DNA from 3 places in the Methylobacterium sp. ME121 genome. Region 2 is predicted to be linked to each of the others. Evidence: riboswitches for the same ligand, from Rfam matches in the RefSeq annotation. Region 2 holds a riboswitch; each other region holds the start of a gene.

Region 1 (9,885 bases), on a different contig from region 2:
GCGATTCGCGACGGGCTGTCGCCGGACCTCGCGTCCCGCATCGACGTGCTGATCTGCCCGCCCGCGACGCTGATCGGATCCTGCGTGGCGGCAGCGGCCGGATCGCCGATCGCGATCGGCGGCCAGAACCTGCATGCCCGCCCGAGCGGCGCCTTCACGGGCTCGATCTCGGCCGAGATGCTCGCCGACCTCGGCGCCAAGTACGTGATCGTCGGCCATTCCGAGCGCCGGGCCTACCACCACGAGACCGACGACGGGGTCCACGCGAAGGCGCTGGGCGCCCGGCGCGCGGGCCTGTGCGGGATCATCTGCGTCGGCGAGACGATCGAGGAGCGCGAGCAGGGGCGCGCCCTCGACATCGTCCGCGCCCAGCTCGCCATCGGCCTGCCGAAGGGCGCGACCGCGGCCGACACGGTGATCGCCTACGAGCCGGTCTGGGCGATCGGCTCGGGGAGGACGCCGACGCCGCGCGACATCGCCGAGGTCCACGCCTCCCTGCGGGAGATGCTCGACAAGCTCGTGGGCGACGAGGCGCAGAAGATCCGCATCCTCTACGGCGGCTCGGTGAAGCCCGGGAACGCCAAGGAACTCCTGTCGGTGGACAACGTCGACGGCGCGCTCGTGGGCGGCGCCAGCCTCGTGGCGGAAGATTTCCTGGGGATCTGCGCCGCCTACGCCTGAGCGCGCAGCCGCCGTTAGGCCCGGGTGCGGCGCTCGCGCGCCCGGGTTGTCAGATCTTGAAGGCCTGCCGGGCGAGCAGCCGCCAGCGGCCGCCGTCGCTGTGCCAGACCTGCATCACGCCGATATGCACCGGTGACGTCTTGCCGACCGAGACCACCTCGCCGGTGAAGATGTGGCGCGCGATCGCGTCGTCGCCGACCACCGAGACGGACCGGTCCGACAGGGTGATGTTTGGGAAGGCCGAGCGCCTGCTGGTCAGCGTCTCGATGAAGGCCGTCTTGTCCTGCACCTGACCGCTGGAATGGCCGTAGCTCAGCCCGTCGAGGACCAGGGCGTCGAGGGCCGGCCCGTCCGCCGACAGAAGGGCCCTGGTGAGGGCGTCGACCGCCTGTTCCACGGCGGCGCCCTGAGCGGCATCGGATCCGCCCGCGGAGCCCGGGCCCGAGCAAATCAGGACGGGCACGGCGATGGCGGCGGCGGCGAGCGCCGCGCGGCGGGACACGGACATGGCTAGCCTCCCGGACCGAGCGGCGCGTTCGGTAGGCCGCCCTTCCCCGACAGAGAGCACGATGCGCGGCCGAAGGCGAGGGTCGAAGCGGACAGCCGGCCGCTCGCGTCAGGTTGGCGACGGGCGACCGGTGGTGTATGTCGTCGCCGAATTCCGGCCGGTCCGCCCGAAGCGTCGCCCCCGAAGCTCTCGCCGCACGCCCCCGTGCCCGGGAGGTTCGTGAACGATCGCGGGCCCCGGCCCTCGTGCGTTCGTCTTCCGGTGCCCGCTGCCGGCGCGCGGCGCTGAAGAAGACTCCGGAACACCGATGCAGACCGTCCTGATCGTCGTCCACCTCATCATCGTGCTCGCGCTGATCGGCGTCGTGCTGCTCCAGCGCTCCGAGGGTGGCCTCGGGCTCGGCGGTGGCGGCGGTGGCGGCGTCGGCGGATTCATGACCGGCCGCGGTCAGGCCAACGCCCTGACGCGGGCCACCGCGATCCTGGCGGCCCTGTTCTTCACGACCAGCATGGTCCTCGCCATCCTGTCGCATCGCTCGGCGGCGCCCAAGTCGATCCTCGACACCGGCGCGCCGCAGACGTCCGGCCAGCCGGCCAAGCAGCCGACCGGTGCCGACAACCTGCTCGACACGCTGCGCCAGCAGCAGGACCGGGCGCCCGCGAACGCTCCGGCCCAGTCGGCCCCGGCCCCCGCGCAGCCGGCGGTTCCGGAAGCGCCGCAGTCGCGCTGACGGCGCGCGCCGCGGGCGGCGCAGCGTCCGACCCTTGTCCCGACGGACCGGCGCTCGGCCGGTCCACGCCATGCGTCGCGCGATCCCCAGCCCATGCACCGGCCGGGGCCTCCGCCGTTTGGCAAATGCCAGCAGCTTCTTTATGGACCGAGGCCCATGACGCGGTACGTTTTCATCACCGGCGGCGTGGTTTCCTCTCTCGGCAAGGGCCTCGCCTCGGCTGCCCTGGCGGCGGTCCTTCAGGCCCGCGGCTACCGGGTCCGGATGCGCAAGCTCGACCCCTACCTCAACGTCGATCCGGGCACGATGAGCCCGACGCAGCACGGCGAGGTGTTCGTCACCGACGACGGCGCCGAGACCGACCTCGACCTCGGGCATTACGAGCGCTTCACCGGCGTCCCGGCGAGCCGGGCGGACAACATCACCACGGGCCGCATCTACCAGGACATCATCGCCAAGGAGCGGCGCGGCGACTACCTCGGCGCCACGATTCAGGTGATCCCGCACGTCACCAACGCGATCAAGGACTTCGTCCTCGACGGCAACGACAGCTTCGACTTCGTGCTGGTGGAGATCGGCGGCACGGTCGGCGACATCGAGGGCCTGCCGTTCTTCGAGGCGATCCGGCAGCTCGGCCAGGAACTGCCGCGGGGCACCTGCTGCTACGTCCACCTGACGCTGCTGCCCTACATCCCGTCCGCCGGCGAGCTGAAGACCAAGCCGACGCAGCACTCCGTGAAGGAGTTGCGCTCGATCGGCATTCAGCCCGACATCCTGCTCTGCCGCTGCGACCGGCCGATCCCGATGGACGAGCGGCGCAAGCTCGCGCTGTTCTGCAACGTCCGCCAGACCGCGGTGATCGAGGCGCTCGACGTGGCCTCGATCTACGAGGTGCCGCTCTCCTACCGGACCGCCGGCCTGGACCGCGAGGTGCTCGGCCATTTCGGCCTAGAGCACGGCGAGGAGCCGGATCTCGGCCGCTGGCAGACCATCGCGGAGCGCGTGCGCAATCCCGAGGGCGAGGTCTCGATCGCCATCGTGGGTAAGTACACGGGGCTGAAGGACGCCTACAAGTCGCTGACCGAGGCGCTGACCCACGGCGGCATCAGCCACCGGGTGAAGGTCAACCTCGAGTGGATCGAGGCCGAGGTGTTCGAGCGCGAGGATCCGGCGCCCTTCCTCGAGGGTCTCAACGGGATCCTGGTCCCGGGCGGCTTCGGCCAGCGCGGGGCCGAGGGCAAGATCCGCGCGGCCCGCTACGCCCGCGAGAAGCGCATCCCCTACCTCGGCATCTGCTTCGGCATGCAGATGGCGGTGATCGAGGCCGCCCGCTCGCTGGCCGGGATGCCGGAGGCGAATTCGACGGAGTTCGGCGAGACCGCCGAGCCGGTGGTCGGCCTGCTCACCGAGTGGCTGCGCGGCAACGAGCTGGAGCGGCGCGCCGCGGCCGGCGACCTCGGCGGCACGATGCGGCTCGGCGCCTACGAGGCGAAGCTCGACCCCGAGTCGAAGATCGCCCAGATCTACGGGTCCGAGCAGATCTCGGAGCGGCACCGCCACCGCTACGAGGTCAACATGGCCTATCGCGAGCGGCTGGAGGCCAAGGGCCTGCGCTTCTCCGGCGTCTCGCCCGACGGCCTGCTGCCCGAGACCGTGGAGCATGTCGGGCACCCGTGGTTCATCGGCGTGCAGTTCCACCCGGAGCTGAAGTCGCGCCCGTTCGAGCCGCACCCGCTGTTCAAGGGGTTCGTCGGCGCCGCGATCGAGCAGAGCCGCCTGGTCTGAGGCCGCGGCGGCGCGCCGCTGCTCGCGCGGCGCCCCGCGGCCCTATATCCTCGGTGCCGTGACCGAGATCCTCTTCTACCACATGCAGCGGCAGCCCCTGGAGAAGGTGCTGCCGAACCTCGTCGAGCGCTCGCTGGACCGCGGCTGGCAGGCCGCGATCCAGGCGGCCAGCGAGGAACGGCTGCAGGCGCTCGACGACCACCTCTGGACCTATTCCGACGAGAGCTTCCTGCCGCACGGCACCGACCGCGAGCCCGACGCCGCGAGTCAGCCGGTGGTGCTCACGCTCCGGGACGTGAATCCCAACACGGCCTCGATCCGCTTCCTCGTGGAGGGCGCCGACCTGCCGCCCGACGCCGGGCAGTACGAGCGGATCTGCATCCTGTTCGACGGGACCGATCAGGACGCCCTCCTGCGCGCCCGCGAGCAGTGGAAACAGGCCAAGGACGCCGGCCACGCGGTGGCCTACTGGCAGCAGGACGATACCGGACGCTGGAACAAGAAGGCTTGATGGTGCCCCTCCACGGACGTCTCGCGCGCGCCGCGCTCGCCCTCACCCTGGCTGTCGCCGCACCCGCCGGCACCCTGGCCCAGGACGCGCCGCATCCGCATCCCGCGGAGAGCAAGCCGGCGCCGCGCGGCCCGGAGGGGCGCCGCCTCCCGCCCGATTCGACGACGAGGCAGAGCGTCACGCTGCCGGACGGCCGGACCCTCGACTTCACCGCCACGGCCGGCAGCCTGCCCCTCGTCGACGAGGCGGGAAAGCTCCAGGCCGAGATCGCCTACGTCGCCTACACGATGGCGCCGCAGGCCGGCCGCGAGCGGCCCGTCACCTTCGCGGTCAACGGCGGCCCGGGCGCCGCGTCGGCCTATCTCAACATCGGGGCGATCGGGCCCTGGCGGCTGCCGGTCGGCGGCGACAGCATCAGCCCGTCGCAGCCGGTGACGCTGACGCCCAACGACGGGACGTGGCTGGGCTTCACCGACCTCGTCTTCATCGACCCCGTGGGCACCGGCTACAGCCGGGCCGCGGACGGGAACGGCAAGGCCTACTGGTCGATCGATTCGGACGCCTCGACCCTGGCGGCGACCATCGCCCGCTACCTGCGCGTCAACGACCGGATGGCGAGCCCGAAATTCTTCGTCGGCGAGAGCTACGGCGGATTCCGCGGCCCGCTGATCGCCGAGAAGCTCCAGGAGGAGATCGGCGTCGGCCTCTCCGGCATGGTGCTGCTCTCGCCGGTGCTCGATTTCGCGTGGCTGGAGACGCCGCGGGCCAACCCCTGGGGCTACGTGCTGAAGCTGCCCTCGCTGGCGGCCGGCGCCCTGGAGCGGGCCGGCACGGTGCCGACGCCCACCCTTCTCGGCGACGCGGAGGCGTACGCCACCGGTCCGTACCTGAGCGATCTGCTGAAGGGGCCGAGCGATGCGGCGGCCGTCGCCCGGATGACCGAGAAGGTCGCGCCCCTGGTCGGCCTCGACCCCGCCCTGGTGCGCGCGCAGGCGGCGCGCCTCTCGACCCGCAGCGTCCAGCGCGAGATCGACCGCGCCGAGGGCCGCGTGACCAGCGCCTACGACACCGGCATCACCGGCTGGGACCCGAACCCGGACGCCGCCCAGTCGAGCTTCGAGGACCCCCAGCTCACGGCCCTCCAGGCGCCGCTGACCAGCGCGATGCTCGACCTCTACGCGCGCGCGCTGAAGTGGCCGGTGACCAACATGCGCTACGAGCTCCTGAACAACGCGGTCAATCGCGGCTGGAGCTGGGGCTCGGGCCGGCAGGCCCCGGAGGTCCTGTCGAACCTCAAGGGCGACCTCGCGCTCGACGGGCACCTGCGCGTCCTCGTGGCGCACGGCTACACCGACCTGGTGACGCCCTACTTCGCCTCGAAGCTCCTGCTCGCGCAGGTCCCCGCCTACGCGGCCGGACGCCTGAGCCTCGCGGTCTATCCGGGCGGGCACATGTTCTACACGCGCCCGGACTCGCGCGCCGCGTTCAGGGCGGACGTCGAGCGGATGTACACGGACGCCCTGAAGGTGCGCGACGCCGGCCCGACCCGTCCGGCCGGCGCCCCCGCCGAGCATCTCAGGACCGCGCCGTGACGCTCCCCGCCCGCCTGGCCATTCACGCGTCGTCGAAGGCGAGGGCTTCGGCCGGGTAATCGACCATCGTCCGGCGCTGCGCGTCGGTGTTCTGCCACTCCCCGACCTTCATGTAGCGGCCCTCGAGATCGCGGACCTCGACCACCTTCCCGATGGTGGGGATCGACTGGAAGCCCTGCGGCCAGTTCGACGCGAAATAGAAGACCTGCTCGACGTGGTCCGAGAGGTGGCAGATCCCCGGTCCGAAGGTTCCCAGCCCGAACACGAGGTAGCGGCCGTTCACCAGGGCCGCGACGTCGGAGATCAGCGACTCGCTCTGGATCTCCACCGGCAGGCCGCGTCGCGCCGCGTAGGCCTCCACCTCGGCGATGACCGGGTTCAGCCTGTTCTCGAAGACGAGCTTGACCGAGCGGATCCGGCCCTCGGCCAGCAGCCGGTCGATGACCATCCGGTAGAATGCGAGGGGCGGTTGCGGGTAGTGCGGATCGACCCAGGTGCTGAAGATGTCGCCCGAGCGGATGTGGATCAGGAGCTGGTCGTCGGGCTTGGCCGGGAAGGTCCTGGGCAGGCCGTTGAACAGCGGCCGGATCACGCTCTGCACGATCGCGCGCGAATCCGTCGGTCCCCGCAGCGCGGTCACGCGCTCGAACTGCGTCGGGTCGAAGTACAGACCCGACAGGAAGTAGCCGTCCGGCGGCAGCGGTTCGTCCGGCGGGATGAAGGTGATGCCGTCGCAGGTCAGCCGCTCGGTCAGGAAGATCACCTTGCTGCGGTCGACCTTGGGGACCTTGATGTATTTCAGGTTGAGCGCCTTCGCGACCGACACCGCGATGATGTACTGGACGAGGCAGTTGCCGAAGGCGCCGTTCTCGAACAGCGACAGACCGACGAGGGCGCGGCTCGCGCGGTCGGGCGCCGATTGGAGATTGTAGGTGACGTAGACGTTGGCCCCGGACTTCTCGTTCAGGAGCGTCACGTCGAGGCCGAGCATCGCCCGGAGGGCGATCAGGTCGACGGCGGCCTCTTCGGCGCGGACGGCAACGGGGACGATCCGGGCCGGCTCCGGCGCGGCGACCCGCACCGCGCGCGCCCAGGCCCGCTCGTCGGGGACGATGGCGGCCACGAGGGCGTCCGGGGTCGCGCTCCAGCCGGCGAGGTCCGGCTCGATCCACGTCGCGCCGTCCTGCGAGACCGCCACGGCGACGTCGCCGGGTTCCGGAGGGACCACCCCTCCCCCCGGTCGCAGGGCGACGGAGTGGATCGGGAAACGGCCGCCGAGATCGACTTCGAGCCACCTCGTACCCGCGTCCGATACGATCCGCGGGTCTCGGCCGGCCGCCAGATCGACGAGGACCGGGGTCGGATCGTCTGTCAGGGCCATCGGGTCTCCGGGAGCTTACCGCCCGCGCCGGGCGGGTGTCGGGTGCGGCGGTGCCTGCTCCGGGGCGCGGCCGTCAAGCCCGTCCGTGCCGCGGCGCGGCGCGGGAATCGGCCGCGATCCGGCGTCGCTCCGTTGTGTCCCGGCGGTCATGCGTCTACAACGACCGGGTGACGGTGCCCCGGCGACGGGGTGAAAAGGGAATGCGGTGAGGGGTCCGAGGCCCCGATTCCGCGGCTGCCCCCGCAACTGTGAGCGGCGAGCGCCCGCCAAGCGCCACCGGAGCGATCCGGGAAGGCGGCGGGCGCGCCGAGCCGCGAGCCAGGAGACCTGCCGTCACGACAGGATCCCGCAATGCCGCCGGTGGGGCGGCTGGAGACACTGCTGATGACGACCCAAACCCTCGCCCCCGTCGCCGCCGGCACCCGCGCGTCGGAGCGCCCGATCGCCGTCGCGCTCGCGGCCGTGCTGGGCCTCGGCCTGCTGTTCATGGCGGGCTTCTCGCCGGCGATCGCGCTCCACAACGCGGCGCACGATTTCCGACACACCCAGAACTTCCCCTGCCACTGACGTCCCCGGAACAGGGATGATCATCCGGCTCCTGTCGGCGGCCCTCGCCGCCGGCTTCTTCGCGGCTGCCGTCGTGACGGGCCTCGAACTCACGCTGACCTCGCCGCTGATCGTCGCGGCCGAGCGCTACGAGCAGCAGGAGGCGCCGCGTCAGGCCGCCGAGACGCTCCCGATCAGGGCGCTCCCGATCGTGCTGGCCCATGCCGGGCACGACCACGCCGCGCCCGACGCCGCGCCGGAATGGCAGCCCGGCCCCGGCCTGCCGCGGATGGCCTTCACCGGGCTCGCGACCCTCGTCGGCGGCGTCGGCTACGCGCTGCTGCTCGGCGCGGTGATGCTTGCCTGCGGCCGCGAACCCACGCCACAGGTCGGGCTCGCCTTCGCGGTGGCGGGCTTCGCCAGCGTCGCCCTCGCGCCGGGCCTCGGCCTGCCGCCGGAACTGCCCGGCAGCGCGGCGGCCCCGCTCGCGACACGCCAGGCGTGGTGGGTGATGACCGCCGCGGCGACCGGGATGGGGCTCTACCTGATCACGATCCGCCGCGCGCTGATCACCATCCTCGGGGGGCTCGTCCTGATCATCGCCCCGCACGCGGTCGGCGCACCGCAGGCGCCGGAGGCCGCGTCGGAGCTTCCGGCCGCGCTGGCCGCGCAGTTCGCCGCGCGGTCGCTGGCCATCAGCTTCGTGTTCTGGATCCTGATCGGGCTGGGACTCGGCTGGGCGTGGCAGGCCTTCGCCCGCGGCGCGGATCGGGGAGCGGCCCGTGCCTGAGACCATTCTCTACGTCTGCACCACCTGCCGCCGCTCGGACGACGACCCGGACGGCCCCCGCGCCGGGGCCCGCCTGCTGGAGGCGCTCCGGGCGCGGAGCGGCGGCACGCCGGATCTGCGGGTCGAGGCGGTGGAGTGCCTGTCGGTCTGCAAGCGGCCCTGCACCGTGGCGGTCGCCGCGCCCGACCGCTGGACCTACGTCTACGGCGACATGGATCCGGCCGCCTCGGCCGAGATCATCCTCGGCGGGCTCGCGGCCTACGCGGCGACCCCGGACGGCATCGTGCCCTGGCGCGAGCGTCCGGAGGCGTTCCGCAAGGGCGTGATCGCCCGCATCCCCCCTTTCCCAGAACCCCGCCCGGTCCCCGCCGGCACCCTGGAGGCCGCGGAATGACCCTCGTGAACAAGATCCCCTGCACCATCGTCACCGGCTTCCTCGGGGCCGGCAAGACGACCCTCGTCCGCCACGTGGTCGAGAACGCCAAGGGGCGCCGCCTCGCCATCCTGGTGAACGAGTTCGGCGACATCGGCTTCGACAAGTCGTTCCTGGCGGCCTGCGGCGTCGAGGGCTGCACCGAGGACGCCATCGTCGAGCTGCCGAACGGCTGCATCTGCTGCACGGTCGCGGACGATTTCGTTCCCGCGCTGGAGACCCTGCTCGGCCGCGCCGAGCCGCCGGAGCACATCCTGATCGAGACCTCGGGTCTCGCGCTGCCGAAGCCGCTCGTCCAGGCGTTCCAGTGGCCGGCGATCCGCTCGCGGGTGACCGTCGACGGCGTGGTCGCCGTGGTCGACGGCCCGGCGGTGGCCTCGGGCGCCTTCGCAGAGGATCCGGAGGCCTTGGCGGCCCAGCGGGCCGCCGACCAGTCGGTCGACCACGACAATCCCCTGGAGGAGGTTTTCGAGGACCAGCTCCTCTGCGCCGACCTCGTGGTGGTCAACAAGGCCGACCTGATCGACGCCGCGACCCGGGCGCGGGTCCGCGCCGAGGTCGAGGGGCACCTGCCCCGCGCCGTGAAGGTCGTCGAGACCGAGAACGGCGCCATCGACCCGCGGGTGCTGCTCGGCCTCGGCGCGGCCGCCGAGGACGATCTCGACGCCCGCCCCTCGCATCACGGCGAGGGCGAGGACCACGACCACGACGATTTCGAGACCGTGGCGCTGCCGGTCCGCCCGGCGGTGACCGCGGGGGATCTCGCGGCCCGGGTCGAGGCGGCGGCCGAGGCCGCCGGCGTCCTGCGCATCAAGGGCTTCGCCGAGGTCGAGGGCAAGCCCATGCGCCTCGTGGTGCAGGGTGTCGGCCGGCGCGTCACCCATCATTTCGACCGCCCCTGGCGGGCCGGGGAAGCCCGCGACGGGAC
Region 2 (9,885 bases):
GAGCGGCGCGCGCCCGTGGTCGGTCTCGAGGATGCGGGCATCGGCGTTCAGGCCGCGCACGACGGAGCGCACCAGCGCGAGATGCTCGGCCGACACGTCGCGCGCCTTGTTGATCACCACCACGTCGGCGAACTCAATCTGCTCCACGAGCAGGTCCACGAGCGTGCGCGTGTCCTCGGCGCCGGCCGTCTCGCCGCGCTCGCGCAGGAAGGCGGCCGAGCCGTAATCCTTGAGCAGGTTCACCGCGTCGACCACCGTGACCATCGTGTCGAGCCGGGCGAGATCCGCGAGGGAGCGGCCGGCCTCATCCCGGAACGAGAAGGTCGAGGCGATCGGCAGCGGCTCGGCGATGCCGGTCCCCTCGATCAGCAGGTAGTCGAACCGCCCCGTCTCCGACAGCCGCCGGACCTCGGCGAGCAGGTCGTCGCGCAGGGTGCAGCAGATGCAGCCGTTGGTCATCTCGACCAGGGTCTCGTCGGTCCGGGACAGGTCGGCGCCTCCGGCGCGGACCAGGTCGGCATCGATGTTCACCTCGCTCATGTCGTTGACGATCACCGCGACGCGGCGACCGTCGCGATTGTTGAGCACGTGATTGAGGAGCGTCGTCTTCCCGGCTCCGAGGAAGCCGGACAGAACGGTGACGGGAAGGCGGGTATCACGCTGGGTCATGACGCTATCAAAACGTTATAACGTTTCAAAGTCAACCTGGGTTAAGGGGCCGACCTGCCGCACGGAACGAGCGGCTGTTGCAACGATGTAACGTTTCTCGACCGTGTCCGGCGCGCGCGGGATTAACGCTTGCACCCGGGCGACGCGCCGCAACAATGAAACGATATAACACTGTGTGAGTCTCGATGCCTCCCTCGCGCCGCTTCGGCTTCCTCGCCAGCACGGTCCTGTCCTCGACTGTCTGCGCCGGCCTCCTGACACCGTCCGCCGTGCGGGCGCAGCAGGCCGTCGCCCTCGACGAGATCAGCGTCACCAGTCCGAGCCCGATCCAGCCGTCGCGCGGCGCGGTCGCGGCGGACGCGGCGGTGCCGATCGGCGTCCTGCCGGTGGCGACCAACACGTTCTCACCGGTGACGGTGGTGACCCAGGATCAGATCGCGCGCGATCAGCCCCGGACCCTGGGCGACGCCCTGTTCGACAGGCCGGGCATCTCGGGCACGACCTACGCGCCGGGGGCGGCGTCCCGGCCGATCATCCGCGGCCTCGACAATGCCCGGGTGCGGATCCAGGAGAACGGCATCGTCAACGGCGGCGTATCCGACCTCGGCGAGGACCACGCCGTGCCCGTCAACCCGCTGGTCGCCGACCGGATCGAGGTGATCCGCGGCCCCGCGACCCTGCGCTACGGCTCGGGGGCCATCGGCGGCGTCGTCTCGGCCGACAACAACCGGGTGCCGACCTTCATCCCGGCGAACGGGGTGCAGGGCCAGGTCACCAGCGGCTTCTCCAGCGTGGATAACGGCCGGCTCGGTGCCGCCACGGTGGATGCCGGCGGCGACGGCATCGCGGTCCATGCCGACGGCTTCAAGACCGCGAACGACAGCTACGCGATCCCCGGCGGGATCCAGCGCAATTCCTACAACGAGTCGCAGGGCGGCGCGGTCGGCATCTCGGCGATCGGCGACCGCGGGTTCGTGGGCATCTCCTTCAGCCACTACGACGCGGTCTACGCGATCCCCGGCGGCGTTGCCGAGCAGGACCGGACCCGCCTGACCCCCAACCAGGACCGCGTCCTGTCGCGGGGCGAGTACCGCCCGCTCGACGGACCCTTCGAGGTGATCCGCTACTGGGCGGGCTACTCGGTCTACCGCCACAACGAGGTCGGGATCGGCGACGACGGGATCGAGGGCGTCCAGGCGATCTTCAAGAACCGCGAGGCCGAGGGCCGCCTGGAGCTCCAGCACGTCCCGGTCTTCACCGAGTTCGGCAAGCTCACGGGCGCGCTCGGCTTCCAGTCGGATCGGCGCGTGATCAACACGCAGCTCGAATCGTTCCTGCCGAAGACGGAATCCCGCGCGAACGCGGTCTACCTGTTCGAGGAGCTGGAGCTGCAGCCGGGCACGCGGCTGCAGGCGGCCGGGCGCTACGAGGTCGACCGGCTGTCGAGCACGGCGGCGCAGTTCCCCGCCGACTACGTGCCGGTCGACGGGCAGGAGCCGTTCCAGTACGCGCGGACCCGGCGCTTCGCCCCGAAGAGCGCCAGCATCGGCGCCCTGCAGGACCTGCCCTACGGCTTCGTGGCGAGCCTCACCGGCTCCTACGTCGAGCGCGGGCCCACGGGCTACGAGCTGTTCTCGCAGGGCCCGCACGACGCCACCGCGACCTTCGAGATCGGCAACCCGAACCTCAAGAAGGAGCGCGCCCGGACCATCGAGGCCAGCATCCGGCGGGCCGAGGGGCCGTTCCGCCTCGACGCCACCGGCTACTTCACCCGCTACACCGGCTTCATCTACCGCAACTACACAGGGCTGACCTGCGACGACGACTTCGCGTCCTGCGGCACCGGCACCGACAACCGGCAGATCGTCTACCAGCAGCAGAACGCGACCTTCTACGGCGCCGAGATCATCGGCCAGTACGACCTCGTGCCGGTGGGCAACGGCTTCGCCGGCGTCGAGGCGCAGTTCGACTTCGTCCGCGCCCAGTTCGACAACGGCACCAACGTGCCGCGCATCCCGCCCTACCGGCTCGGCGGCGGCGTCTACCTGCGGGCCGACGGGTGGTTCGCGCGGGTGAACCTGCTCCACGCCTTCAGCCACGACGCCACGGCCGTGTACGAGACGCCGACCCCCGGCTACGACGACCTGCGCGCCGAGCTGAGCTACACCAAGGCCGTCGATCCCGCGGTCTACGGGGCGAGCGCGATCACCCTCGGCGTCCAGGGCCGCAACCTGCTGAACGACGACATCCGCAACTCGACCTCGTTCAAGAAGGACGAGATCCTGCTGCCGGGACGGAACGTGCGCCTGTTCCTGACGGCGCGGTTCTGAGCGCCGCGTCGGTCATCGAAGGTCCTATGCCGAGAGGGTCCGGCGCAGCCTGCGCCAGCCCGCGACGAGCCCCGTCAGGGCGATGCCGGCTGCCAGGAGGTTCAGGAGCCACTGCGCCGCGTCGTGGAGCGGGCGGCTGCCGGTGAGCCCGGGCAGGTCGAGGCGGTGCGCGGCGTCGAACAGCCAGCGGTTGATCCGGCCCGAGCGGTCCAGGCGCTGGAGGATGGTCCCGTCCCGGGGATCGACGTGCAGCCAGGTGGCGTCCGGGTCGCCGAACCGCAGGCGCAGCACCGGCAGCGGGCGCGGATCGGACCCGTGCGGGTACCAGTAGAGATCGTAGGCGCTCAGGCCCGCGACCGCCCGCAAGCCGCCGGGCAGCGCCGGGCCGGCGGCCCGCGCGATCGCGGCCGCGTCGAGGGCGGCGCCGTCATCCGCGCGGCGCGCCGGGACGCCGGCCGGGCCGTCGGCGACGATCCACCACAAGCCGCCGATGGCAACGAAGCGCAGCGCCCGAGTCCCGGGCCCGGCGAAGCCGCTCAGGGCCTCGGCGGCGAGGCCGAGGGCCGGCGGCTGTCCGGCGTAGGCGGCGCGGATGGCGGCGGGCGCCGCGGTCGACGAGAACCAGCGGTTCGGGTTCATCGAGATCCAGCCGCTGAGGATGAAGGTGCTGAGCCCGATCCCGCCCGCGAGGCCGAACAGGTGGTGGAAGCGGGCGAGCCCGCGATAGGGCGTGACCGCCCCGCCCGCGTAGCGCCGCCGGAGTCGCAGGCGCCAGATCCCGATCGCCAGCCCGCTCAGCGCGCCCAGGGTGGCGAAGCCCGACAGCCACAGCAGGACCGTCCGCCACAGCTCGGGCCGGGCGCGCAGCGGCGTGAGATAGATCCAGTGCACCACGGCGCCGACCCAGTTCCACGCCCGCTCGGACCGGGTCGTGTCGAGGGCGATCGCGCCGGTGACCTGCGAGACGTAGAGCTCGGTCCCTGCCGGGTCCCCGAGGGCGACCTTCAGGAAGGGGCGGAGCGGGTCGTACCGGGCCGTGACGGTCCACTGGTCGCGCTCGACCGGCGCGACCCGAGCATCCGGAGCCCCGTCCGGGATCCCCTCGGTCGCGAGACGCAGCGCGTCTTCGGGCGTCACCGGGCCGAGCCGCGCACCGGTCCGCGCCGAGACCGTGGCCCGGGCGCCGTCGCGGTCGGCGATCCGGTAGACCGCCTCGCCGCCCCGCATCTCCAACGCGAAGGCGGCCGGCGCGCCGCCGAGCCCGCCGGCCCGCAGCGCCGCCTCGGGCGCGACCGTGACCTGATCCCAGGCGATCGGGGCGAGCCGTGACAGCCGCTCGGCCTCGGTGAGTGCCGGGAACGGCACGTAGAGCATCACCAGCCCGGATCCGATCCACAGGGCGAAGAACAGGCCCGCGACGATCCCGGCCCAGCGGTGGAACAGGAGCAGCCAGCGCCGTCCCGCCTTGCCGAACCGCCGCGGCCGGCTCACCACGTCACCGTGTAGGCGACCTCGACCGAGCGCGGGCGCCCGAGCAGCCAGTTGGTGCCGACCCCGTTCACCGCGTTGCCCGAGATCGCGTAGACCTTGTCGAACAGGTTGTAGACCCGCACGGACAGGCGCGAATCCGCCGTCACCTGATGGTCCAGGACCGCGTTGACGAGGTTGTAGGCCGGGCGCCGCGCCGTGTTGCCGAAGTCGCTGTAGACCTGCCCGACGTTCTGCAGCCCGACCCGCGCGGTCCAGTCGCGGGTGACGTCCCAGGTCAGCCAGAGGTTGGCCACGCGCTCCGGCACGTCGATCGGCTGGTTGCCGGCATACGAGACCGTGGCGCCGTTCACCGTCTGGTCGAACCGGTCGTACTGCGCGTGCAGGAGCGCGAGGTTGCCGTCGAGGCGCCAGCCCGGCGCGAAGCGCCAGCCGAGCGCCAGCTCGAAACCCTGCGAGGACTGGCTCCCGACCTGCGTCGAGAGCGTCGGCTGTCCGGGGATCGCCGAGATCAGGTTGTCCTTGACGATCCGGTAGCCCGCGACGGTCCATTCCAGGGCGCCGTCGAAGGCCAGACCCTTGGCGCCGATCTCGACCTGATCGCCGGTCGCGAGCTTGAAGCCGGCCAGCGACTGCGACAGCGTGATCAGGCTGTTCACCGGGTCGGTGGCGAAGCTGTACTGGGCGTAGAGCGCGCTGTCCGGCGTCGGGTTGTAGACGAGGCCGAACCGGTAGCCGAGCGCCCGGTAGGTCCTCTCGAACCGCGATCCCGTCTGCAGGTCTTCCCGATTGAGCGTCGGCACGTCGAGGCGCACGCCGGTGAGGAACGAGAGCTTGTCCGACAGGATCAGCCGGTCCTCGGCGAAGACCGAGGCCTGGCTCGTCTGCGTGGCGTAGGCCGGACGGGCCCGCCCGTTCTGCGGGAACAGGCCCGGATCGTAGCCGGTGAGCGGCACGCTGGTGGTCTGGTCGAAGTAGAAGTTGTTGGTGTGGCGGAAATCGATGTGGTTCACGTCGAACCCGGCCACGAACTGGTTCGGCAGCCCGAACAGGCTCCCGCGGAACGTCGCGTCGAGGCGGTCTCCGACCTGCTCCTGGCTGTGGTAGATCTCCAGGTAGTCGCCCCGGTCCACGAGCCCGGTGCCGCGGTTGTAGCTGTACTGCTCGACGTCGAGCCAGTGGCGCCGGCTGGTGAGCCGGTAAGCGGTGTTGCGGATCGTGATGTCGGCCGAGGGGGACCACTCGGTCTTGAGCTGGGTCCAGTTGTCGGCCCAGGTGATCTTCGCGTCGCGGACGTTGTAGTTGTTGAACCGTATGAGGTCCGGGATCCGTCCCGCGACGAGCGGCGTGCCCCAGTAGCGGGCGGGCTCCTGGTAGCCGAGATCGTGGCTCAGCGTGAACGCGAGGTCGGCGCTCGGCCGGAACAGCAGGGCGGCGGAGACCGCGAGGTTGCGGAAATCGCCCTCCGGCCGGATCCAGCCGTCGGCGCGGTTGCCGCTGACGTTGAGGCGGTACGCGAAGGTGTCGCCGTACTCCGCCTGGCCCAGCGGGCCGCCGGAATCGAGGGCGAGGCGCGCGACCCCGTCGGTGCCGATGACCGCGCGGGCGGCGTTGACCGGCACGAAGACCGGCTTCTTCGGAACCACGTTGATGACGCCGCCGATGGCGCCGTCGCCGTAGAGCACCGAGGACGGCCCGCGCAGCACCTCGATCCGCTCGACGTTCCACGTGTCGAACGGGAAGGTCACGGTGTTGGCGCCGACGTAGAAGCGCGTGCCGTCGTAGAGCTGCTGGATCGAGTTCGGCCCGGCGAAGCCGCGGGACGTGAACGCGCCGTTGCCGTTGCCGGGCGCCGCGATGGTGGTGATGCCGGTCGCGTCCTGGGTCACGGCCTCGGCGATCGTATCCTGTCCGCGGAGCCGCGCGGTCTCGCCCGACACGATGTCGAGGCTGGCCGGCGTCTCCAGCGGCGTCAGGCCGAGGCGACTCGCGGTCCGGTCGGGCGTGCGCAGGTTGAGGCCGTTCGGCGGGAGGCGGCTCGGGTCGCCGCCCGCGCCCGCGACGGACAGCTCATCCAGGGTGACCGCCTCCTGGGCGGCGGTCGGGCCGGCGAGGAGCGCGAGGAGAACGCCGCAGAGCGGGGCCCGCCCGCCGAGGCGGGAGCGATAGGTCGAGAATGACATGGGAGAAGCGGTCCGTGCACGGCGCGCGCCGGCCCCCGCGTCGTACACGCATTGTAATAACATTACAACGCGTCGGCCGTCCGGATGGCTCAGCCTGTGCGGGCGCGCGACGGCGTCCCGGGACAGGGCTCGAGGGTCTCGAGGCGGCGGAGACGGGCATGGGAAACGGCGTCGCGGGCGCGCTTGCTGTGGCACGTCACCGCGAACGAGGCCTCGGCGACCGCCTCCCCTCGGGACTGGCGGCGCCTCGACACCCGCCAGGACACCCCGCCCGGCGCGTTTCGCGTGTGACCACGGCTGACGGCAGGTCTCCTGGCTCGCGGGTCGCCGCCCTCGCACCGTCTTCCCGGGGTGACCCAGTGACGTGGTGGTGAAGGGCTCGCCGCTCACAGTTGCGGGGGCAGCCGCGGCTTCGGGGCGAACCCCTCACCGCGTTCCCTTTTGATCCCCGAGGGGAACCGTCGAGCACAGCTTGGCCGTAGCGGGCCCGGGCGTCAACCGCGTGTCCGGTTGTTGCCGTGGATCGGCGCGCGGGGCACCGAGCCGTTGCGGCCTCGCCGACGACGGGCTAGCCGGTGCGGGATGACGGTCTGGCGGCCCCCTGCGGAGATTCGCGTGAAGGCGCTGGGCCTGCCCCGGCGCGGCAACAGCCTGCTCGTGGCGGAGGTCCGCGCGGATGACGGGCGCCTGAAAGGCGTCCGGCCCCTCGGCGGCAGCGTCGCCTTCGGCGAGCGGGTCGAGGACGCCCTGATCCGGGAGTTCCGGGAGGAACTCGGCGTCACCGTCTCGGTGCTCGGCGGCCCCCGCGTCATGGAGAACATCTTCACGCACGAGGGGCAGGTCGGGCACGAGGTGCTGTTCCTGTTCCCCGTCGCCCTGCCGCCGGGGCTGTTCGACGGGCCGGAGCGCTTCGTCTTCCACGAGGATTCCGGCACCGCCTGCGTGGCCCGGTGGTGCGATCTGGACGGGCTCGACGTCCCGGGCGGTCCGGATCTCTTCCCCGCAGGCCTGAAGGCCCGGCTCCGCGACGCGTGGGACGCGGAGCCCTGACGGACCGAGCCGGCCCACCGCCTTTGCCGCTCGGCGCGGGCGATGCTACAGCCGGGCAATCCCATCGGTCCGGACGTCCGCGACGCCGCGGCCCATGCGCTTGGACGCTCCGTCCGACGCGAAGACGGGTGCCGGCGGAAGCATGACGACACGACCTCCCAGAAGCGGCGGGCCGAAGGGGCGCAAGCCCCAGGCCGGCAAGTTCGATGCGGGCAAGTTCAGGGGCGGCAAGGCCCAGGCCGACGGCCGCGCCCGCACGGGCCCGCGCACCAGCGCCCGCGACGCCGCCGAGCGCGCGGCCCGCAACCGCGGCGAGGATGCCGGCACCCGCGATCCTTGGGGATCGCAGGGCGCTGCGGTCTCCGCGCCGGCCCGGCCCCCGAAGCCGCGCCGCGACGCCGCCGCACCGCGCGACGACGCACCGCGGGACGCCGCCGCGGCCAAGCCCGGCAGCCGGCCTCCGGCCAGGCGCTCGGCGGCCCCCTCCCCCGCCCTTGCCGCCGCCCCCGCGCCCGGTCCGACCCGGCGCGAGCAGCGCGCCGCCGCCTCCGCGACCCTCGCCTCCGGCGTGCAGACCCTGACGGTCGAGCCGGACGAGGCCGGGATGCGGATCGACCGCTTCCTCACCGCCCGCTTCCCGCTCCTGCCCTTCACCCGCGTGCAGACCATCGTGCGCAAGGGCGAATTGCGGGTCGACGGCAAGCGCGCCAAGCCGAACGACCGGCTGGAGCCGGGCATGAGCGTGCGCGTGCCGCCGCTGCGCCTGGACCAGCCTACCGAGCGGCCGCGCAGCGCCGCCCGCGAGCAGGACGACGCGGCGTTCATCCGGTCGCTGATCCTCTACGAGGACGCCGACATGATGATCCTCAACAAGCCCTTCGGCCTCGCGGTCCAGGGCGGTTCGGGGACGGTCCGCCACGTGGACGGCCTGCTCGCCGCCCTCACGGGTCCGGACGGCCAGAAGCCGCGCCTCGTCCACCGGCTGGACAAGGATACGGCCGGCTGCCTGATCATCGCCAAGACCCGACTCGCCGCCGCGACGCTGGCCAAGAGCTTCCGGTCCCGGGCGGCGCGGAAGATCTACTGGGCGCTCACCGCGGGCGTTCCCCGGGTGCGGCAGGGGCGCGTCTCGACCTACCTCGCCAAGGAGGAACCCACGGACGCCGACGCGCGGATGCGGGTCGCCAAGCACGGCGACGAGGGTGCGAGCCACGCGCTGACCTACTACGCGATGGTCGATCAGGCCGCCCAGAAGCTGTCCTGGCTGTCGTTCAAGCCGGTCACCGGCCGCACGCACCAGCTGCGCGCCCACGCGGCCCATATCGGCCACCCGATCGTGGGCGACCCGAAATACTTCTCGGTGGAGAACTGGGAGCTGCCGGGCGGAATCCAGAACCGCCTCCACCTGCTCGCCCGGCGGATCGTCATCCCGCATCCGCGCACCGGCAAGCCGGTCGACGTGAGCGCGCCGCTCCCGCCCCACATGGCCCAGAGCTGGAACCTCCTGGGCTTCGACGCCGCCCGTTACGACCCGATCGTCGAGGCCCCGGAGGCCTGAGCCCGCAGCCAGGGCACGATCGCGTCCGCCAGGGCGTCGGGGGCTTCGAGCGGCAGCATGTGGCCCGACCCGTCGATCACCGTCAGGGTCGCGCCCGGGATGCCGTCCCGGAGCTCCCGCGCCTCGTCGAGGCTCCGCAGGGCGTCCTGGGCCGCCGCCACGACCAGGGTCGGGCATCCGATCGCGCCGAGGCGGTCGCGGTCGGAGTCCCGCGCCTGCCCGGCCTGGCGCAGGAAGACCTCCCCGCCGAGCCGGTCGCCCATCTGCCGGATCCGTGTCAGGAGCGCGCCGTCGCCGGCCCGGTCCGGGTGCACCGACTGGAGGATCGCCGCGCGGCTGAGGCCCCGGTAGCCCTGCTGGCGGATATGGGCGACGGCGGCGGCCTTCCGGCGCGCCTGGGCGAGCGTGTCGGCGCGCGACGAGGTGGCGACGAGGACGAGCGCCTCCACCCGGTCCGGCACGAGCCGGGCGACCGCCCGGGCGACGTAGCCGCCCATGGAGAAGCCAACGAGCCCGAAGCGCGCGGGCGCCTCCGCGGCGACGCGGCGCGCCATGTCGGCGATGGCGGCGTCCCGCGCGAGGTCGCCGTGCGCGATCGGGCCGACCT
Region 3 (9,885 bases), on a different contig from region 2:
CAGGCCGAGGCTGAAGCCGACCAGCACTCCGAGCAGGGCGCGCGGGATGCGAAGCTCCCACAGGACCAGGGCCGGCAGCGTCGTGCGACCGGCGACGAGGTCCGCGAAGGCGGCGGGCACGTCGAAGGGCGCGTAGCCGATGGCGATGGAGGCGAGCGTCAGCGCGAGAGTGGTGAGCCCGAGGACGGCGATGACGGTTCGCCGGGCGCGCGGCATACCATGGCGACCGGAGGCCGTTGGACGGAGCGAGGTGACCGGCGCGTTCATGGCTGAGGCGCCTGCGTATTCGCTGTCTCGGCGAGGCGCGCCACCACCTCCGCGACCTGAGGACCGGGACAGGTCCACAAACGGTTCGGGATGTCGACCGTTCGATGCGCCCGCGCGAGAGCCCGAAAAACCGGATGGTGCAGGAGTGTGTCGGCGAGCGATGGCGAGCCCGGTGCGCCCTCATCGACGACAATCAGGTCTGGGTTCGCCAGCGCCGCGGCTTCGAGGGGCACCTGCCCGAGGCGGTCACGCCCGATCTCGGCCGAGACGTTGACGAGGCCGGCTGCGCGGATCAGCGCGTCCCCGAGCCCGCCGGGCGCGACCGTGAAGGCGTTCGGGCGCATCACCAGGGCGCGTAGAGGCCGCCTGGCCGGCACGATGGCGGCAAGACGCGCATCGAGCGCCGCCACCATCGCCTCGCCCCGTTCGGGATGGCCGAGCGCCGCCGCGACCTGCCGAATCTGTGCGCGGACGCCGTCGAGGTCGGCCGGCACGCCGAGTTCGAGCACGGGGGCGCCGACGCGCTTGAGCATGCCCACCGTCGTGCGGGTCGTGAAGGCACCGGCGATGACGAGATCGGGCTTCAAGGCCACGACCTCCTCGGTGAGCCCCCGCGTCACCGGCAGCCCGACCGCCTCGCTTGCGACCGTCGACCCGCGCGGGTCGCGGGCGAGATAGGTGACCGCCAGCACCTGGTCGCGGTCCGCCAGCCGCAGGACGAGCTCGTCGGCGCACAGGTTCATCGAGACTACCCGCACGGGTGCCGCCGCCGCGCCTATGGATACGGCGGACATCATGGCCGCAAAGGTGATTACGAGGCGCGACGGCATCGGCGACCTCAGAAAGACGTCACGCGGACGCCGCCGTAGACAGCGAGCCCTGGACCCTGGAAGCCGGTCGGGTTCTGGTAGCGCTGGTCGAACAGGTTATCGATCCGCCCGAACACCGTGAGTGTCTCGCTCCAGGCGTAGTTGACCGACAGGTTCACCAGCGTGAAGCCGGGGGCCTTCAGGCGGGGCACGGAGAAATCCCTGTTTCCGTCCACGAACGACCCCAGCACGATGAGAGAGCCGGTCATGGTCAAGCCCGGCATCAGGTTCCAGATCGCGGTGGCGCTGACCTTATTGCGTGGCCGGCGCAGCAGCTCCTGGTGGGCGATCTCGTCCTTCGTCACCGTGGTGGTCCAGTCGAGCCGCCCGCTCCAGAACTCGTTCAAGCGCAGGGCGACGAAGCTCTCGGTGCCGTAGCCAGTCGCCTGACCGACGTTCACGTTGGTGGAGAAGGTCGGGTAGTAGGCCGTCTGGATCAGGTTCTTGAAGTCGGTCTGATAGTAGGTCGCGCCCACGGTCATGAACCCGTCGAACAGCGGCTGCTCGAAGCCGCCGTCGAACCCGAAGCTTTCCTCCGGCCGCAGGTTCGGGTTCCCGAAGAATCGGAAGCCCGGGTAGTCCTGATAGAGCTGGCTCAGGGTCGGCGGCTTGAAGCCGGTGCCGACGCTGCCCTTCAGGCGAGTCCCGGTGCCGGGCACGATGTAGCTCGGCGCCACCCGAAAGGTGGTCGCGCCGCCGAACTGGTCGTTCGCGTCGTGGCGGATGTTGGCGACCAGCGCGGCGCCCGCGAAGGGTGTCGTCTGAAGCTCGGCGAAGCCGGCGGTGTTGCCGTTGGATCGGTCGATGCCGGTCGTCTCGAAGCGCTCGTCCTCGCGCTGTGCCCCGAACAGGACGAGGTTGCCGGGAGAGAATTGCCAGTCGCCGCGGTAATCGAACCGGGTCCGCTCGCCGAGGTAGGTGGTGGGCGTCGGCGGCGCGAGCGGGTCGAGCGGGCCGGCGAACAGGCGGTCGAACTTCGAGTAGTTCGCCCCGAAGACGTTGTGGAAGCCTGGCACCGGGGTCCACTCGGCCTCGCCCCTCATGATCAGTTGCTGCTGGTCGTTGAGGTTCCGGTACGGCAGCGGCACGTACGGGAAACCGCCGTCGGCCTGGTCGAGATAGGCGCTGTCTGAGAAGCGCAGCACGTAGTTGAGGCGGAACTCGTCGGTGAGTTGCGCCCCGAGCTTGGTCGAGACCGTCTTGATGTCGGTGAAGGCGGTCCGCAACGGCACCCCGCGGGGCAGTAGCTCAAACGGGGTGACCTGGATGGCGGATTGCCGGATGTGGCCGACCGAGACCGAGTAGTCGAAAATGCCCTCCGAGCCGGAAATGTTGCCGAACTGGTTGAAGGTGCCGAACGAGCCGCCTTCGACCGTCGCCGTTGCCCGAGCTGGCCCTTCGCCACGCTTGGTCACGACGGAGATGACGCCGCCGATTGCGTCGGCCCCGTAGAGGCCACTCTGCGGCCCGCGCAGCACCTCGATCCGCGAGAGGTCGTAGGTCTGCAACTGGCTGAAGTCGAAGGAGCGGTTCGGGGTCGAGGGGTCGTTGACGTCGATGCCGTCGATCTGGACCTTCACGTGGTTCGAGTTGGTGCCCCGGATGAAGACCGAGGTCTGGCCGCCGGCGCCGCCGGTCTGCACGACGTTGAGGCCCGGCACCTGCTGCAGAGCATCCGGCACCGTCCGGCGCTGCTGCTCCTGAAGCAGGCGGTCGGTGAGCACAGTGACACTCGATCCTGTGTTGGCAATCGGCGTCAGCACGCCGGTAGCCGACACGGAGATCTCGGACAGTGAGACCGCGGCCTGCGCGCCTCCCTGAGCATCGGCGAAGGGCGCGGCGACCTGCTGCGAGCGGGCGGGAATGGAGACGAGCAGCGCGGATGCGGCGCAGGACAGCGCCAGCGTGCGCCGGAGCGCGGAGGAAACGGGACTGGACACGGGACGGCCTCGGGGGACGGCTGTGGCACGTCACCGCGAACGAGGCCTCGGCGGTCGCGTCCTCCAAGGAACCACGACGCCGCGACACCTCCCAGGACACCCCGCCCGGCAAGCTCCGCGTGTGACCACGGCTGACGGCAGGTCTCCTGGCTCGCGGGTCGTCGCCCTCTCATCGTCTTCCCGGACGAGGCCGCCCAGTGACGTGGTGATGAAGGACTCGCCGCTTACAGTTGCGGGGGCAGCCGCGGTATCGGCCGAGCCCTCACGGGCCTGACCTCACCGCGTTCCCTTTTGATCCCCGAGGGGAACCGTCTTGCTCAAGCTAGGCTGCGGTGCATCTATCCGTCAACGCACGGAAGCACGTTGTTCAGATGTGTGGCATTTGAGGCGTCGGTTGATGTCTAAGCAGTGTGGCTTTCCGCCGATCCGTTTTGAATTCACACCCTCGCCAAGCGACGAACGTCCGCCGGGCTCCCACAGGATAGAAGTGGGACGTACTGAACACCTTAGCGAAGGGTGTCCAATCCTCGGTCGCGGTGAACACCCTGTTGGAAAGGGTTCACGGTCAAGCTTGGGCGGTGTATGATGTTCGGCGGCGATCCTCATACCGCGACCCATACATGACCAAGTTGGCGACCCTCGCCGTCGCCGCGATGGCGGCGAGCTTCCTCGGACCGCCCCAGACAGCCGCCGGGCAACTCACCTACTCGTGGCCCTCGAATGTCGGACCGCTGAACCCGCACCTCTACGCGCCCAACCAGATGTTCGCGCAGGCGAGCGTCTACGAGCCTTTGGTGAAGTACCGCGGTGATGGATCGGTCGAGCCCTGGCTCGCGACCTCGTGGACCATCTCTGAGGACGGGCGGACCTACGATTTCGTACTGCGCCCCGGCGTGACCTTCAGTGATGGCACGCCCTTCGACGCGAAAGCGGTCAAGGCGAACTTCGACGCGATCCTGGCCAACCGTCCGCGGCACGCGTGGCTCGATCTCGTCCAGCAGATCGAACGCACAGAAGTTGTCGGGCCTCTGGCGTTCCGCCTCGTCCTGAAGGCGCCGCACTACCCGACGCTGCTCGAACTTTCCCTGCCGCGGCCCTTCCGGTTCCTGTCTCCGAGCGCCATGGGCCCTGGCGGTACGACGGCCGTCGGCATCAGGGCGCCGGTCGGCACTGGGCCGTGGCGGCTCGTCGATACTCAGCTCGGCGTCTCCGACACGTTCGAGAGCACCCCGGGTTACTGGGGCCCGAGACCCATCTTCGACCGGCTCGTCGTCAAGGTCATCCCCGATCCCAACACCCGCGTCATCGCCCTGCAGACGGGGGAGATCGACTTCGTCTATGGCGCGGCCGGCCAGATTCCTTCGGAAGCCTTCGTCCGCCTTCGGGACATGGCCCCGAACTTTGCCGCAGCGGTCTCGCCGCCGCTGGCGACCCGGGTGCTGGCGATGAACTCCGCGCGCTTCCCGACCGATGATCGGGCGGTCCGCCTCGCCATCAACCACGCCGTCGACAAGGACACGCTGGTCCGGACGGTACTCGACGGGATCGAGCCGCGCGCGGACTTCCTGTTTGCGCCGCGCGTGCCGTACGCCGACGTCGGGCTGAAGCCCTACGGCTTCGACCGGGCCGCGGCCTCCCGCATGCTCGATGCCGCCGGCTGGACGCTTGGGCGTGACGGCGTGCGTGAGAAGGACGGACGCCGCCTTGCCGTCGAGATCGATTTCGTCGGGACAAACGCTCAGCAGCGGGCGATTGCCGAGGTTCTCCAGTCCGATCTTAGCCGCGTGGGCATCGACGTCCGGCTGATCGGTGAGGAGGAGAGTTCGATCCTGGCCCGCCAGAAGGATGGCCGCTTCGGCCTGATCTTCGGCGAGACCTGGGGGCCGCCCTACGATCCCGCCTCTTTCATCAGTTCGATGCGCACCCCGTCACACGCAGACTATCAGGCGCAGGTCGGGCTGCCGGAGAAGCCGGGCATCGACGCGACCATCGCGGAAGTGCTCGCCACGACCGACGAGACCGAGCGCCGACGGCTCTATGCCAAGCTGCTGACCACCCTGCACGAGGCCGCAATCTACCTGCCGATCTCTCACGCCGTGGCCATAGAGGTTCATCGTACCTCGATAACGGACGTCGGCTTCGGCGCGACGATCAACGAGATCCCCTTCGCTGCCATGCGGCCGGCGGCCCGATGACCGCCACGCCGATGCTCCGCTTCATCGCCGCCCGCCTCGCACTGATCCCGCCGATGCTACTCGGCGTGTCGATCCTCGTGTTCGTGATGCTGCGGCTTGGCCAGGGCGACCCGGCCCTCGACTACCTGCGCCTGTCGCAGATACCTCCCACCGACGCCGCCCTCGCCGACGCACGTATCCTGCTCGGCCTCGACCGACCATTCGTCGTCCAATACCTCGATTGGCTTTGGCGCGCCCTGCAAGGGGATTTCGGCCTCTCCTACGTCACGCGCCGGCCGGTCCTGCCTGAGCTCCTCGGCTACCTGCCCGCGACCCTCGAACTCGCCGGGACCGCGCTCGCCGTCACCATTGCCGTCAGCCTGCCGCTGGGCGCCTGGGCGGCCGCCCATCGCGGCGGCTGGCAGGATCGCCTCGTGCGTGGGATCGCCGTGCTCGGCGTCTCGCTGCCGAACTTCTGGATCGCCTTCCTGCTCGTCGCGCTCTTCTCGGTCACCCTGGGATGGCTGCCGCCGATGGGGCGAGGCACACTCGCGCATCTCGTCATGCCGGCGCTGGCGATCTGCCTGATGTCGCTCTCGGTCAACGCTCGCCTCCTGCGGGCGAGCATGCTGGAGGTCGCGGGCACGCGCCACGTCCTCTACGCACGTCTGCGCGGGCTCCCCGAGCGAACCGTGCAACGCCGACACGTGTTCCGGAACGCCCTGGTTCCGGTCGTGACCGCCACCGGCATGCATGTCGGCGAACTCCTGGGCGGCGCGCTCGTGGTCGAGACGATCTTCTCGTGGCCGGGCGTCGGCCGCTACGCGGTCTCGGCGATCTACAACCGCGACTACCCGGTCATCCAGTGCTTCACCCTGGTCATGACCGCGGTGTTCGTCCTCTGCAACCTCGCGGTCGACATCGCCTATGCCTGGCTCGATCCGCGCATGCGTCTGGGTGGGGAGGCGGTGGCGTGAGGCCGGCCGCATCCAGGCGGGTGACCCGCACGGGCTTGGGATCGGTCGCGGTCCCCGGCGCGCTCGCCATCATGATCTTGGTGCTGGCGCTCCTCGGATCGCTGGCCGCGCCGCACGACCCCTTGGCGGTGAACCTCACCGCCCGCTTCGAATCGTCGAGCCTCCTCCATCCCCTCGGCACCGACCATCTCGGACGGGATATCCTGTCCCGCCTGATCGCCGGTGCGCAGACGACGCTCGGCACCGTCGCGGCCGCCCTGGCCCTTGTAGTGGCGCTGGGCCTCGGCGTCGGTGCCGTCTCGGGGATGCTGGGAGGTCGGACCGACGCCTTACTCATGCGCCTGTGCGACGTGTTCCTGACGGTGCCGACCTTCGTGCTGGCGCTGTTCCTGATCGGCGCGTTCGGCACCGGCCTCGTCAACGTCATCGCGGCAATCGCGCTGTCTCACTGGGCTTGGTACGCCCGCATCGTCCGAGGTCTCGTCCTCGAACTCAAGACGCGCGACTACGTCCTTGCCGCCCGGATCGCGGGGGCGTCGCCGGTGGCGGTCTTCATCGAGCACGTGCTGGCGGGGGTCCTGCCGCCGCTCGCGGCGGTCGCCACCCTGGACGTCGGCCACATGGCCCTCCACGTCGCCGGCCTGTCTTTCCTCGGCCTCGGCGTGCAGCCTCCGACCCCAGAATGGGGTGTGATGATCAACGAGGCCCGAACCTTCTTCTGGACACGGCCCCTGCTGGTCGTCTGGCCGGGGCTCGCGATCGCTGTCGCCGTCCTCGCGTTCAACCAGCTCGGCGACGCGCTGCGCGACCGCCTCGATCCGACGTTGGTTGCGGAGCGGGGCCTATGAGCCCGCGCGTGCTCCGGGCCGAGAACCTGTGCGTCGAGACCCGGCGCGGAGCCGAGGCTGTGCCGCTGGTCGCGGACGCATCGTTCGAGATGCGCACGGGCGAGGTGTTGGCCCTCGTCGGCACGAGTGGCTCGGGCAAGTCGCTGGCCTGCGCGGCGCTCCTCGACACGCTTCCGCCGGGGACCCGGCGCGTCGCCGGTCGCGTCCACCTCGACGGCACGGCGGTGGCGCCAGCTGAGCTCCGCGGCAGGACGGTCGCCACCGTGCTCCAGGCTCCCCGCTCGGCCTTCAACCCGCTGCGCACGATAGGTGACCATGCGAGTGAAACCGGCGCGGCCGTGGGACTTCAGCGCACCGAGAGCCGGGCGGCGATGCGCGAGGCGTTGGAGGCCGTCGGGCTCGGCGACGATCCGCGGGTGCCGGACCTCTACCCGTTCCAGATGTCCGGCGGCATGCTCCAGCGCGCTATGATCGCGCTAGCCTTGCTCGCGAGGGCTCCCTTCCTGGTTGCCGACGAGCCGACAACGGATCTCGACCTCGTCGCCCAGGCTCGTATCCTCGACCTGCTGGCAGCCCTCGTGCGCGACCGAGGCCTCGGCCTCCTGATCGTCACGCACGATCTGGGCGTCGTCGCCCGCCTCGCTGATCGCATGGCGGTGATGGCGGACGGACGGATCGTCGAGACGGACGACACGGCATCAGTCTTCGCACGGCCGGACCGACCGGAGACGCGGGCGCTTCTCGCGGCCCATCAAGCCCTCCATGAGGCCGCGCTATGACGGCCCTCCTGTCCGCCCATGGGCTCGGCAAAGTCTACGCCGGCACTGGCTGGCGCCCCGGCACGCCTCGACCCGTCCTCGCAGATGTCGACTTTGCCATCGAGGACGGCGAGTGCGTCGCCCTGATCGGACGCAGCGGTTCCGGCAAGAGCACGCTCGCCCGCCTCCTCCTCGGCCTGGAACGACCCTCTGCCGGTGTCGTGCGGTTCCGCGGATTGGGTCTAGCCGGGCTCGACGACGCTGGACGACGAGCTTTCAGGTCGGCGGTTCAGATGGTTCTCCAGGACCCGCTCTCGGCGGTGAACCCACGACACAAAGTAGGCCGGACGATTGCGGAGCCGTTGCGGCATCTCACCGGCCTCTCGGCGGCGGCGAGGCGAGCCCGGGTTCATGCGCTGCTGTCTTTAGTCGGGCTCGACCCATCCGTGATCGCGTGGCTCCCGAGCCAGCTCTCCGGCGGCCAGGTGCAGCGTGTCGGTCTCGCCCGGGGGCTGGCGACTAGGCCTGCGCTCGTCGTGCTCGACGAGGCGGTCTCGAACCTGGACGCGCCGCTACAGATCGAGATCCTCGACCGCCTAACCGTCCTGCGGCGTGAACAGGGAACCGCCTTCCTGCTCGTCACGCATGACATCCGTCTGGCGCGTCGGTTCGCAGATCGGGTCATCGTTCTCGACGCCGGGCGGATCGTCGACGCATCGCCGTGCCGACCGAGGCTTGAGCTTGAGCATCCGGCCGCACGCGAGATCGTCGACGCCGTCCTCCCGGCCCTCCCAGCGGGCGCAAACTGATGCAGCGGATCACCGTCACCCTGGACCACGAACTCGTCGAAGCGGTCGACCGGATCGCCGAGGTCCGCTGCTATGCAGGCCGTTCGGAGGCGATGCGGGACCTGCTGCGCCGAGGGCTCGCGGAGGCGCGCCGGGAGCGCGACCCCGACCACGCCTGCGTGGCGACATTCACCTTCGTGGCGGAAGCCGGCGTGCGCGACCTCGGGCAGCGCCTCGCGGAGGAACAGCGGGCAAGGCATGATCTCGTCATCACGCAGGTGCAGGTGCCACTGGACCACGAGGCGGCGCTGCACACCCTCGTCCTGCGCGGACGTGTCAGGGAGATCCACGCCTTCGTCGACGCAATCGCGACACAGCGTGGCGTGCGCCACGACAGCCTGTCGATCATCCCGGCGCGGATCGAGGTCGTTGACCATCCGCACGGGCTCATGCCCCACCCCCACGAGCATATCCGGACGTGACGATGCCCGTGCTCCATCCGACCCCTGCCCCTGTCCGTCGAAGGGTGACCCGCTCGTCACATCGCGCCCGAAACGGCACCGGTCTCGCCCTCGCGGCCGCGCTCGCGGCAGGCGCCCCATCTAACGAGGCGCGGGCGCAGGAAAGCGTCGCGCTGGAGGAGTTGTCGGTCGAGTCGGTTGGGACCGGCGCCCCGTCCAGCACGACGACCGCCTCCGGCACCATCGGCCTTATCGGCCCCACGCCGGGCTACGGAGCTGGGCGGGCGGTCAGCAGCACCAAGACCGATACACCGCAGCTGGATGTCCCCCAGGTGGTCACAGTCGCGCCGCGCGAGGCCATCACCGACCTCGCCGCCACCCGGGTCGACCGGGTTTTCAATTACCTGCCGGGCGTGGCGCAGCAGAACAACTTCGGCGGCCTGAGCATCTTCAGCTACGCCATCCGCGGCGTCACAACCTCGGAGATCTACCAGAACGGCTTCCCCCTTAACCGCGGCACGCCGCCCCCGCCCGACGCGCAGAACATCGAGCGTATCGAGGTTCTGAAGGGCCCTGGCGCCGGCCTGTTCGGACGCAGCGATCCGGGCGGGCTCGTCAACATCATCACCAAGCAGCCGACCGCACAGCGCTTCGTCGAGTTCGGCAATCAGGTCGACTCGTTCGGCCTGACCCGCGGGACGGTCGACGCGGGTGGTCCGCTCAACGAGGACGGCACCGTCCTCTACCGCTTCAACTTCGCGGCCCAGGGCGCAGGAAGCTTCCGCGACTTCGCCGACAGCGAC

What was found. Region 2 has a riboswitch for cobalamin ahead of ME121_RS20255 (TonB-dependent receptor). Riboswitches for the same ligand answer to the same signal wherever they lie in the genome.
Region 1: linked by a shared signal. The riboswitch ahead of ME121_RS04205 (CbtB domain-containing protein) and the one ahead of ME121_RS20255 (TonB-dependent receptor) in region 2 are both predicted to bind cobalamin.
Region 3: linked by a shared signal. The riboswitch ahead of ME121_RS06435 (TonB-dependent receptor plug domain-containing protein) and the one ahead of ME121_RS20255 (TonB-dependent receptor) in region 2 are both predicted to bind cobalamin.

Annotation. Positions count from the first base shown of each region.
Region 1 covers NZ_BBUX01000003.1:96,399-106,283, reverse strand. The annotation lists gene tpiA (triose-phosphate isomerase) at 1-681, shown strand, start outside; gene ME121_RS04235 (nuclear transport factor 2 family protein) at 731-1,189, opposite strand; gene secG (preprotein translocase subunit SecG) at 1,497-1,919, shown strand; gene pyrG (CTP synthase) at 2,076-3,704, shown strand; gene ME121_RS04220 (DNA polymerase III subunit chi) at 3,763-4,215, shown strand; gene ME121_RS04215 (S10 family peptidase) at 4,215-5,807, shown strand; gene ME121_RS04210 (coagulation factor 5 8 type domain-containing protein) at 5,830-7,188, opposite strand; cobalamin riboswitch at 7,343-7,537, shown strand; gene ME121_RS04205 (CbtB domain-containing protein) at 7,573-7,755, shown strand; gene ME121_RS04200 (CbtA family protein) at 7,772-8,524, shown strand; gene ME121_RS04195 (DUF1636 domain-containing protein) at 8,517-8,918, shown strand; gene cobW (cobalamin biosynthesis protein CobW) at 8,915-9,885, shown strand, end outside.
Region 2 covers NZ_BBUX01000036.1:5,821-15,705, forward strand. The annotation lists gene zigA (zinc metallochaperone GTPase ZigA) at 1-669, opposite strand, end outside; gene ME121_RS20245 (TonB-dependent receptor) at 855-2,999, shown strand; gene ME121_RS20250 (peptidase) at 3,024-4,493, opposite strand; gene ME121_RS20255 (TonB-dependent receptor) at 4,487-6,670, opposite strand; cobalamin riboswitch at 6,956-7,148, opposite strand; gene ME121_RS20260 (NUDIX hydrolase) at 7,286-7,720, shown strand; gene ME121_RS20265 (RluA family pseudouridine synthase) at 7,863-9,278, shown strand; gene ME121_RS20270 (alpha/beta fold hydrolase) at 9,245-9,885, opposite strand, start outside.
Region 3 covers NZ_BBUX01000005.1:112,962-122,846, forward strand. The annotation lists gene ME121_RS06425 (FecCD family ABC transporter permease) at 1-267, opposite strand, end outside; gene ME121_RS06430 (ABC transporter substrate-binding protein) at 264-1,097, opposite strand; gene ME121_RS06435 (TonB-dependent receptor plug domain-containing protein) at 1,106-3,076, opposite strand; cobalamin riboswitch at 3,196-3,404, opposite strand; gene nikA (nickel ABC transporter substrate-binding protein) at 3,697-5,271, shown strand; gene nikB (nickel ABC transporter permease subunit NikB) at 5,283-6,227, shown strand; gene nikC (nickel ABC transporter permease subunit NikC) at 6,248-7,075, shown strand; gene ME121_RS06455 (nickel import ATP-binding protein NikD) at 7,072-7,854, shown strand; gene ME121_RS06460 (ATP-binding cassette domain-containing protein) at 7,851-8,642, shown strand; gene nikR (nickel-responsive transcriptional regulator NikR) at 8,642-9,103, shown strand; gene ME121_RS06470 (TonB-dependent siderophore receptor) at 9,106-9,885, shown strand, end outside.